DNA from 3 places in the Actinomadura sp. NPDC048394 genome. Region 1 is predicted to be linked to each of the others. Evidence: riboswitches for the same ligand, from Rfam matches in the RefSeq annotation. Region 1 holds a riboswitch; each other region holds the start of a gene.
What was found. A riboswitch is a leader RNA that binds a small molecule or an ion and turns the genes downstream of it on or off. The one in region 1 is predicted to bind cobalamin.
Positions count from the first base shown of each region.

Region 2: it holds a riboswitch for cobalamin, as region 1 does, so the genes downstream of both, AB0C78_RS33770 (putative cobaltochelatase) here and AB0C78_RS38500 (CbtB domain-containing protein) in region 1, are expected to answer to the same signal.
Region 3: it holds a riboswitch for cobalamin, as region 1 does, so the genes downstream of both, AB0C78_RS07260 (ribonucleoside-diphosphate reductase subunit alpha) here and AB0C78_RS38500 (CbtB domain-containing protein) in region 1, are expected to answer to the same signal.

Region 1 is NZ_JBEZJL010000072.1:4,584-7,850, reverse strand. It holds gene AB0C78_RS38510 ((2Fe-2S)-binding protein) at 15-746, shown strand; gene AB0C78_RS38505 (CbtA family protein) at 763-1,488, opposite strand; gene AB0C78_RS38500 (CbtB domain-containing protein) at 1,661-1,894, opposite strand; cobalamin riboswitch at 1,928-2,119, opposite strand; gene AB0C78_RS38495 (3-isopropylmalate dehydrogenase) at 2,249-3,267, shown strand, end outside.
Region 2 is NZ_JBEZJL010000055.1:66,476-69,742, forward strand. It holds gene AB0C78_RS33770 (putative cobaltochelatase) at 1-1,699, opposite strand, end outside; cobalamin riboswitch at 1,756-1,880, opposite strand; gene AB0C78_RS33775 (helix-turn-helix domain-containing protein) at 1,998-2,792, shown strand; gene AB0C78_RS33780 (ATP-binding protein) at 2,703-3,267, opposite strand, start outside.
Region 3 is NZ_JBEZJL010000008.1:66,067-69,333, forward strand. It holds gene AB0C78_RS07245 (copper resistance CopC family protein) at 1-238, opposite strand, end outside; gene AB0C78_RS07250 (YcnI family protein) at 235-951, opposite strand; gene AB0C78_RS07255 (hypothetical protein) at 1,028-1,642, opposite strand; cobalamin riboswitch at 1,751-1,977, shown strand; gene AB0C78_RS07260 (ribonucleoside-diphosphate reductase subunit alpha) at 2,071-3,267, shown strand, end outside.

The DNA.
Region 1 (3,267 bases):
GCAGGGTGAACGCCATGCCGTCGCCGATGCCCGCCGGGCCCGGGGAGGTCAGGGAGGCGCTGAGCGCCGCCGGGCGCCTCGGGCCGTACTTCGCGATCTCCACCGATCCGGCCGAGGAGGCCGATCCGACGTGGCGGCCGCTGCCCGAACGCGACCCGGAACGCCTCGCGGGCCTCACCGGCCTCTACGCGGAGCGGCTCGGCACCGGCGAGCGGCGCGTCGCCGCGTCCATCCTGTTCCAGGGCCTCGCGTCGCGCCTCTGGTCGCCCGTCGTCGCGGCGGCGGCGCTGGGCGTCGTGCCCGACCTGGCCGGCCTGCACTGGCGGTGGGCGCCGGGCGCCCCCGTAGCGCTCTGGCTGGCCGAGCCGCGCGGGCACCGCGCCGGCGGCGCCGCCGAAGCCGCCGACCTCGTCCACGGCCAGGTCGTCACGGGCCAGCTGGAGCCGCTGCGCGCGACGATGCTGACCTTCACGAGCCTCGCGGACGGCCTGCTGTGGGGGAACGCGGCATCGGCGCTCGCCGGCGGCCTGAACGTCGGCCCGCCGGACGGCGCCCGCACCGCGATCGTCCGCGAACTGCTGTCCCGCCCGCCCCTGGCGGGGACCGGGACGCTGGGCCCGCACGGCTTCACCCGGCGCAACTGCTGCCTGTACTACCGCGTCCCGCCCGGCGGCGAGATGTGCGGCGACTGCGGCCTGCGCCGCCCGCCGCGCCGCGCCGCGCCGTCGCCACGGAGGCGCCCGTGACGACGGCCCGCGGCCCTCAGACCAGGACGGCGGCGCGCCGCCGCGCGACCGAACGCTCGGTCAGGTACCCGAACAGCAGCCCGATCGTGGCCCACAGGACGAGCTGGACGCCCAGAGAGGCGATCCGGAAGTTCCACAGGACCGTCGCCGGGAAGTGCTCCGGGATCGCGTCGGGCTTCGGCGTGAGCCGGTACACGACGGCCAGCAGGACGGCGTAGCCGACCGCGGTGACCGTGATCGCGTTCCAGGCCCCGAGCCGGGGGACGAGGCGGCGGCACACGATCACCGCCGCGGTCGTCGCCAGGACGCCCAGCGCCATCATGCAGAAGTACAGCGCCGTCCGGCTCCCGATGGTCGCCGGGTTGCCGACCGCCGGGGGCGTCGCGGGGTACTTCAGGAACGGCACCAGCTCGATCGCGACGAACCCGGCCAGGGCGACCAGGGCGGCCGTGGCGCGCGCGCCGAGCCGTCCGAGCCGTCCCGCCGCGAAGGCGAACGCGATCGAGAACAGGCCGCCGAGCGCCACCCCGTACACGGCCATCGCGGTGATCAGCCCGGCCGTCTTCTGCACGCCCCGGCCGACGACCTCCGGTTCGTGCCCCGCGTGCTCGGCGTGCGCCCGCGCCTCCTCGAATGCGATCGCGTGCCCGACCTGCGGCTCCCCGTACAGCCAGGCGACGACCAGGGCCAGGGCGGCCGCCGCCAGGCCCGCGAGCATCCCGCGGACCAGCAGTGCTCTCATCGACATCTCCTCGAATCGGAATCCCCGGCCACCGCGCGAGCGCGCTATCTGACCGGTGGACGACGCCGGAGGCGAGTCCACCGGGAAGCTCGCGAAGCGAGTTCGCGCTCGCCCAAGCACGGTCAAGGGCCGAGCCGCCAGGCGAGGCCCTTGGGCCGGGCTTGCGTGGAACTCAGTGGCAGGGGAAGCCGAGGAGGTGGCGGCCGTCGTGGGTGAACTCGTGCACCCAGGTGCCGCCGAAGATCGACGTGGCGCCCTGCTCGGCGCCGACGAAGTAGATCAGGATCGCGGCCAGCACGACGGCGAGCACCGCCCACGGCACGATGTCGCGGATCGGCAGGCGCAGCGGCGCCGCGGACGGCTCGGCCTGCGGGGACGTGGCGGACGGTACGGCGGACTCGGCCATGTCGGGGTTCTCCTCACGGGGTGCACTCGCCCCGGTTGCGGGAGGACGACGGGTCAGTGTCCTGACTCCCAGATCGCCGTCTCCCGCCGACCTTCCCGCCGGTGGCCCGGCCGTGGTCGTGCGGTGGGGGGAGACTCCCTGGTCACAGTGGCGGGACCGTCCTGGATTCGCACCAGGTTCCTGCGCACCGTCGCCTCGATGTGAACTTGTCGAGGAGAGCGTCCCTTCTCCCACCCGGCCCGTCAACCCCGCGAAAAGTGACAAAGGTGACGCCGGGTCGCCGGCGGCGAGACCCGCGTACCGGGATATGAGACGAACGCCCAAGCAGTGAGACGTTTGCAGTACAGTACGCCCATGGCTTCCCGCAGCATTCGTCTGGCCGTCATCCCCGGTGACGGGATCGGCCCCGAGGTGGTCGCCGAGGGACTGAAGGTCCTCGAGGCCGTCGCCCCGTCCAGCGACCTCGCGTTCGAGCAGACCTCCTACGACCTGGGCGCCGCCCGCTGGCACCGGACCGGGGAGACGCTGCCCGACTCGGTGCTGGAGGAGCTGCGCGGCCAGGACGTCATCCTGCTCGGCGCCGTCGGCGACCCGAGCGTCCCGAGCGGGACGCTGGAGCGCGGGCTGCTGCTGCGGACCCGGTTCGAGCTCGACCACTACGTCAACCTCCGCCCGGTGAAGCTGTTCCCGGGCGTGAAGACCCCCCTCGCCGACGTCACGCCGGACGACATCGACATGGTCGTCGTCCGCGAGGGCACCGAGGGCCCCTACACGGGCGTCGGCGGCGTCCTGCGCAAGGGCACCCCGCACGAGGTCGCCACGCAGGAGAGCGTCAACACCGCGTTCGGCGTCGAGCGGGTCGTCCGGTACGCGTTCGAGGTCGCCGCGTCGCGGCCGCGCAAGAGGCTGACGCTGGTCCACAAGGACAACGTCCTGACCTTCGCCGGTGATCTCTACCAGCGCGTGATGAAGCAGGTCGGCGCGGAGTACCCGCAGGTCAGCACCGACTACTGCCATGTCGACGCGGCCACCATGTTCTTCGTCGGCCAGCCGCAGCGGTTCGACGTCGTCGTCACCGACAACCTGTTCGGCGACATCATCACCGACATCGGCGCCGCGATCGCCGGCGGCATCGGGCTCGCCGCGTCCGGGAACGTCAACCCCGACCGGACGGCGCCGTCGATGTTCGAGCCGGTGCACGGCAGCGCCCCCGACATCGCGGGGCAGGGCAAGGCCGACCCGACCGCCACGATCCTGTCGGTCGCGATGCTGCTCGACCACATCGGCGCCGGCGACGCGGCCCGCCGGGTCGAGCAGGCCGTCTCCGACGACCTGGCCGAGCGCGGCGCGCTCGGGACGCGGTCGACCGCGCA
Region 2 (3,267 bases), on a different contig from region 1:
CCTCCACCGACGACGTGGGCGGCAGCGCCAGGTCGGCGTCCCTCCCCCGGAAGGTGATGAGGCCGACCTTGTCGCGCCGCTGGTAGGCGTCGAGAAGGAGGCTCAGGACGGCGCCCTTCACCGCGCGCATCCGCTTGCGCGCCGCCATCGACCCGCTGGCGTCCACCACGAACAGGACGAGATTGCCTTCCCGCCCGTCGCGGACCGCTTCGCGCAGGTCTTCGGGTTGGACGACCAGACCGGAACCGGTACGTCCCCGCGCGCGCTGGTGCGGTGCCGCCGCGCGGAGCGTCGCCGTTAGGTGCAGCCCGCGCGCGCCCGGCCGGGCACCCGAGACGCGCCCGTACGGGCTGCGCGCCTTGGAACGCCGTCCCGGCGCACCGTCGCCCAGCCCGGGGACGGTGAAAAGGCGCGGCTTGTAGGCGGCGTCCGCGGGCGCGGGCTCGCTCTCACCCGAACGCCCCGGGCCGCCGCTCTCCACGGACGGCTCCGACTGTTCCGCCTGCGGCGGGACGGCAGGAGGCGGGACGGACGCGTCCTGTTCGGGGCCGTCGGGAAGGCCGCCGCCTCCCCCGTCCGGTCCGCCGGGCCCGTCGTCGGAAGGCCCCGGGTCGTCGGGCGGCGGTTCCGGATCGTCGCCGTGCTCGTCGAGGACCTCGTCGAGCTTCTGCCGGTCCAGGCCGGGCGCGTCGAACGGGTCGCGGCGGCGCCGGTGCGGCAGCGCGAGCCGCGCCGCCGTCCGCACGTCGTCGGCCGTCACCGCGTCGCGGCCGTGCCAGGCGGCCAGCGCGATCGCCGCGCGGGCCGTCACCAGGTCGGCGCGCAGGCCGTCGACCTCGAACGACGCGCATACGGCGGTGATCTGGCGGAGCGCGGCGTCGGTCAGCTCCACGGCGGGCAGCCGGTCGCGGGCGGCGGCGATCCGGTTGGCCAGGTCGGCCTCGTCCTCGGCGAAGGCCGCGGCGAAGCCGTCCGGGTCGTCCTCGAACCGCAGCCGCCGCCGGACGACCTCGGCGCGCTCGGCCGGGTCGCGGGTCGCGGCGACCTCGACGGTCAGCCCGAACCGGTCCAGCAGCTGCGGGCGCAGCTCGCCCTCCTCCGGGTTCATCGTCCCGACCAGCAGGAACCGCGCCGCGTGCCGGACCGACACGCCCTCGCGCTCCACGTACGACTCGCCCATGGCCGCCGCGTCCAGCAGCAGGTCGACCAGGTGGTCATGGAGGAGGTTGACCTCGTCGACGTACAGCACGCCGCGGTGCGCCGCCGCGAGCAGGCCCGGCTCGAACGCCTTCACGCCCTCGGTGAGCGCGCGCTCGATGTCCAGCGAGCCGGTGAGCCGGTCCTCGGACGCGCCCACCGGCAGCTCCACCAGCCGCGCTGCCCGCGCCTCAGCGCCGCCCGCGGCGTGCGGGCCGTCCGGGCCGTCCGGGCAGGACGGGTCGGGGTCGGCGGGATCGCAGGAGAACCGGCAGCCCGGCACGACCGGCACCGGCGGCAGCAGCCCGGCCAGCGCGCGCACGATCGTCGACTTCGCGGTGCCCTTCTCGCCGCGCACCAGCACGCCGCCGACGCCCGGCGACACGGCGTTGATCAGCAGGGCGAGCTTGAGATCGTCCATCCCGACGACGGCGGAGAAGGGGTAGCGCGCGCGGGCGCGCCGCTCCGGCCGGCCGGCGCCCGTCTTCGACGCGGGTCGCACGTGTCGTCATCCTTCCTCGGGTGTCCACGCCCGTGGCGGTGCCTGTCCGACGGCCGGAGTCTCCTGGCTCCCGGATCACCGCGCTCCCTCGGCCTTCCAGCACCGCGTGCCGTGGCCGCGTCGAGGGGGCGCTCCCCTGGTCACAGTTGCGGGACAGCCCCGGATTCGCACCGGGTTCCTCCGCGTCCGTCGCCCGCCCAGGATCGCACACCGGCCGGGCGCGCTCGACCCGGCGGTCTATCGGCGGAGTGATGGTCAATGTTGGCGATACGCCAATGAGAATGGTCTACTGGTCGGTATGGAGCGACGCGCAGCCCCGCGCGGCGAGGCCGCCGGAGCCGCGACGCCGCGCCCGGGCGCCACCAGGACCCCGAAGGCCCGCTATCAGCGCCTGCCGCGCGACGAGCGGCGCGACCAGATCCTCGACGTCGCGCGCCGCATGTTCACCGAACTGCCGTACGCGGAGGTCGCCACGGCGGCGATCGCCCGGGAGGCCGGCGTCCAGCGCGGGCTCATCCACTACTACTTCGGCACCAAGCGCGAGCTGTTCCTCAAGGTCGTCCAGGGCCTGACCGCCACCGCGGCGGTGCAGGCGCCGCCGCCGGACGAGCGGATGACGCTGCCCGAGACCGTCGAACTGTGCGTGAACCTGTTCCTGGACACCGCCGAGCGGAACGCCACCACCTGGTTCGCGGCGCTGGACGCGGAGGGCTTCGGGCAGGACCCGGAGCTGCTGGACATCGTCAACCGGTTCCGCGACCGGACGGTCGAGCACATGCTCGCCGTCCTGCGGGTGCCCGCGCCGACCGGCACGCTGCGGGCCGTCCTGCGCGTCTACTCCGGGCTCGCGGACGCGGCGACGCGGCAGTGGCTCCAGGAGCGGACCCTCGACCGCGCGCAGGTGCAGACGCTGCTGACCAGGTCGCTGCTGTCGATGGTCACCGACATCGCCCCCGCGCTGGAGGCCCGGGACGCGGAGCCCGGGCCGGCGAGCGGGGAGCGCCTAGAGGCCGGGAACCGGCTGCTGCACTCCGCCGCGCACCGGGACGGCGAACCAGACGGCCTTGCCGCGGACGCCCGGGCCGAGCCGTGACAGCGTCCGCAGCATGCCCCAGCGCCCGCACGACAGCTCCCGGACGATGCTGAGCCCGCGCCCGCAGTCCCCCGACGTCCACGAGTAGCCGGGCAGCGCCGCCTCGGCGTAGGCGTCGAAGACCGCGCACCGCACCTCGCCGCCGGCCAGAGCCCCGGGCCGGTCGGACGGGCCGCCGGACGGGCCGCCGGGGTCGCCGGACGGGCGGGGCTCCGGGCCGGCGGCCGGGTCGCCGAGGTAGAGCCACAGCTCGTGCGGGCCGTGGTCGCCGGCGTGCTGGTGGGCGTTGGTGGCCAGCTCGCTCACCATGAGCTGGGCGTCGCCGATCACCTCGTCCCGCACGCCGAGCGAGGCGAGCGCGTCGCGCAGCACGCGGCGGGCGTGGCTCGCGCAGCCGGGGCCGCCGGGCAGCGCCCACACCCAGCCCGGCCTGGCGCCGGCCGGTCCGCGCGCGGCGCCCGCGGCCATCGCGTCG
Region 3 (3,267 bases), on a different contig from region 1:
GGGCCTTGCCCGCCTCGTGCCGCCCGCCCTTCGCGTCCGTCAGCACGACCTGCGGCAGCTGCACCGGGTCGGCGTAGGTCAGGACGATCTGGGTGGGCGGCGCGATCGTCGCGTTCGCGGCCGGGTTCGCGCCGGTCAGCGACGTGTGCGCGGACGCGGGCGGCGCGGCCAGCGCGAGCGCGAGCGCGGCGAAGGCCGCGCCGGCGCCGGCGGCGGTGCGCCGGACGGCCCGGCTCACGCCCGGCTCCGCGCGCGGGACAGGCCGTAGCCGCCGACCGCGATGCCGATCACGCCGACGCCGATGCCGACGCCGCCGAGGACGCGCGCGGTGCCGTCGTCCGAGCTCGCCTCGGTCTTCGCGGCGGCCGGCTTCGACTGCGCGGTGAGCCCGGCGGTGGCGGCGTCGCCGGTGCCCTTGGGCGTCAGCTTCAGCGTGGGCGCCGGGTGCTCGGGCTCGTTCGAGCCGTCGCCCGGGTCCTGCTCCCACTTGACGACCTGGCCGTCGGAGTAGGTCTGGTCGGCCTTGAACATCATCGTGTCGGTGTCGGTCGGCAGCGGGCCGAGCGAGACGTCGAACTCCTGGAACTGGCCGGGCTCGATCTTGCCGCCGGACCAGGTGATCTGCGTGACGGCCTTGGTCAGCTCGCCGCCCTCGGTCTTGATCGGCTTCGGCAGCGTGGACTCGACGACCTTCGCCGTCCAGCCGGGGACGGGACGCACCGACACCGACGCCACCGGGTGGTCGGCCGGGAGGTTCACGACGAGCTTGGTGGTGTCGGCGTGGTCCTCCTCGTTCGGCACCCGGAACGAGACCTTGGCGTAGGAGCCCTGCTCGGCGGTCTTCGGGTTGACGGTGACGTGCGCGGACGCGGCGGTGGCGAAGGCGATCAGACCGAGGCCGGTCAGCGAGGCGAGCGTGCCGAGCCGGCGGGCATGCGTGCGGGAAGGCAAGACGGAACTCCGTTCGAGTCGTACGGGAATGGCCGGGCGCCGGGGGTCCGGCGGCCGGTGACGTACGGCGCTCGCCTCAGAGGCGGGCGAGCGCCCTCGAACGCGGCGGGGGTCCCCGCCGGACGACCTGGTGCCGGAGCGCGCGTCCCGTGGCGAGCGCGCCGGCCGCCACCGGCACCACGGGGGTACGCACCGGGCGCTCCGCCGGTTCGATCAGCAGCAGCGCGAGCAGCAGCCGGATCGGCCGGTCGGCGGCGGACGCGAGGCGCCGGGCGAGGGACCACGCGGCCCGCTCGCCGCGCCGCAGCCACCAGGCGGCGGCGATGGCGGCGGCGACGTGCGCGAGGGTCATGGAGGTGCCGGAGCCGTGCATCGCGGGCGCCGCGGCGGCGTGTCCCGCATGGGCGGTGGTGTCGCAGTCGCGCATGCCCTCGGTCGCGCTCGCGAACAGGGTGTGCAGCGCGAACTGGCCGCCGAGCAGCCCGCCCATGATCGTCGGGAGGGAGCGCTCGTGGCCGGCGAGGGCGAGGGTGACGGCGAGGACCGCGCCGAATCCGGCGAGCACCGCCCAGCCCGGCACGGGGTCGTGCGAGGCGAGGTCGTGGCCGAGGGTCGCCAGCGTGACGCACACGGTCGCGAAGACGACCGCGCGCGCGGTGCGGAAGACCGGCTGCCTGGGACGCGGGGACATGACGGGGACATCGTCCCACCTCCGTCCGGGCGGCCGCATCCGACCCCCGGGATCCGATCCCGACGCGCCCTACATGTTGGGGTTGCGCAATGAGGATCAACAAGATGTAGGGTTCAATCCCGTGCTGGTTCGCCCCCGCCGCTCGCGGCGGGGGCGTCGCAAGAGGGAACCCGGTGCGAGTCCGGGACTGCCCCGCAGCGGTGAGCGGGAACGACCGCCGTCACAGGCACTGAACCGGGCGACCGGATCGGGAAGCGACGGCCAGTAGGTCGTGCCTCCGGACGGAGGCGCGGCGCCCGCGAGTCCGAAGACCTGCCATGCACGCCGTACGTCCGAGGCTTCGCGGGTGAGCCGGGGGACGGTGCGCGGCAGCATGCCGTCGCTCCCGTTCGCATGCCCTCGCGAGGCCGGCTCACGAGGGAGAGAACGTGACAGTCACCATGCAGGCGCCGGCGGCGCCGGGGATCGCCGCCGACGTCGCGGCGGCCTGTGCCGGCATCGAGGGGACCGCGCCGGAACGGGTGCTCGGCGCGGTCCGCGCGGGGGACGGCGCGAGCGCCGCGGACCTGCGGGACCTCGCGATCGGGGAGGCCGCCGCGCTGGTCGCGGCGGAGCCGGGGTACTCGCGGGTCGCCGCGCGGCTGCTCGCGGGCCGGATCCGCGACGAGACCGCCGAGGCGGGCGTCCGGAGCTTCGCGGAGTCCGTCGCCGCCGCGCACGCCGAGGGACTCCTCGCGGACGGCCCCGCCGCGTTCGTCGCCGCGAACGCCGCCGCCCTGGACGCCTTGATCGATGAGGAGGCGGACGACCGGTTCGGCTACTTCGGCCTCCGCACCCTCTACGACCGCTACCTGCTGCGGCATCCGCGGACCCGGCTCGTGTTGGAGCGCCCGCAGCACTTCTTCCTGCGGGTGGCCGTCGGTCTGTCCGAGAGCGTGGAGGAGGCCGCCGAGCTGTACGGGCTGCTCAGCACGCTGTCGTACCTGCCCAGCTCGCCGACGCTGTTCAACTCGGCGGCGCGCCGCCCGCAGCTGTCGTCGTGCTTCCTGCTGGACTCGCCGCGCGACGAGCTGGAGGCGATCTACGAGCGGTACGGGCAGGTCGCGCGGCTCAGCAAGTACGCGGGCGGGATCGGGATCTCCTGGACGCGGGTCCGCTCGCGCGGGTCGCTGATCCGCGGCACGAACGGGCACTCCAACGGGATCGTCCCGTGGCTGCGCACGCTGGACGCTTCCGTCGCCGCCGTCAACCAGGGCGGCCGCCGCAAGGGCGCCGCGTGCGTGTACCTGGAGCCGTGGCACGCCGACGTCGAGGAGTTCCTCGAGCTGCGCGACAACACCGGCGAGGACGCGCGCCGCACCCACAACCTGAACCTGGCGAACTGGGTCCCGGACGAGTTCATGCGCCGCGTCGAGGCGGACGGGACGTGGTCGCTGTTCGACCCGAAGGAGGTCCCGGAGCTCACCGACCTCTGGGGCGACGCTTTCGACAAGGCGTACCGGGCGGCCGAAAAGGAGGGCCGGTACGTCCGGCAGGTCCCGGCCCGCAAGCTCTACGGGCGGATGATGCGCACGCTCGCGGAGACGGGCAACGGGTGGATGACCTTCAAGGACGCCGCGAACCGG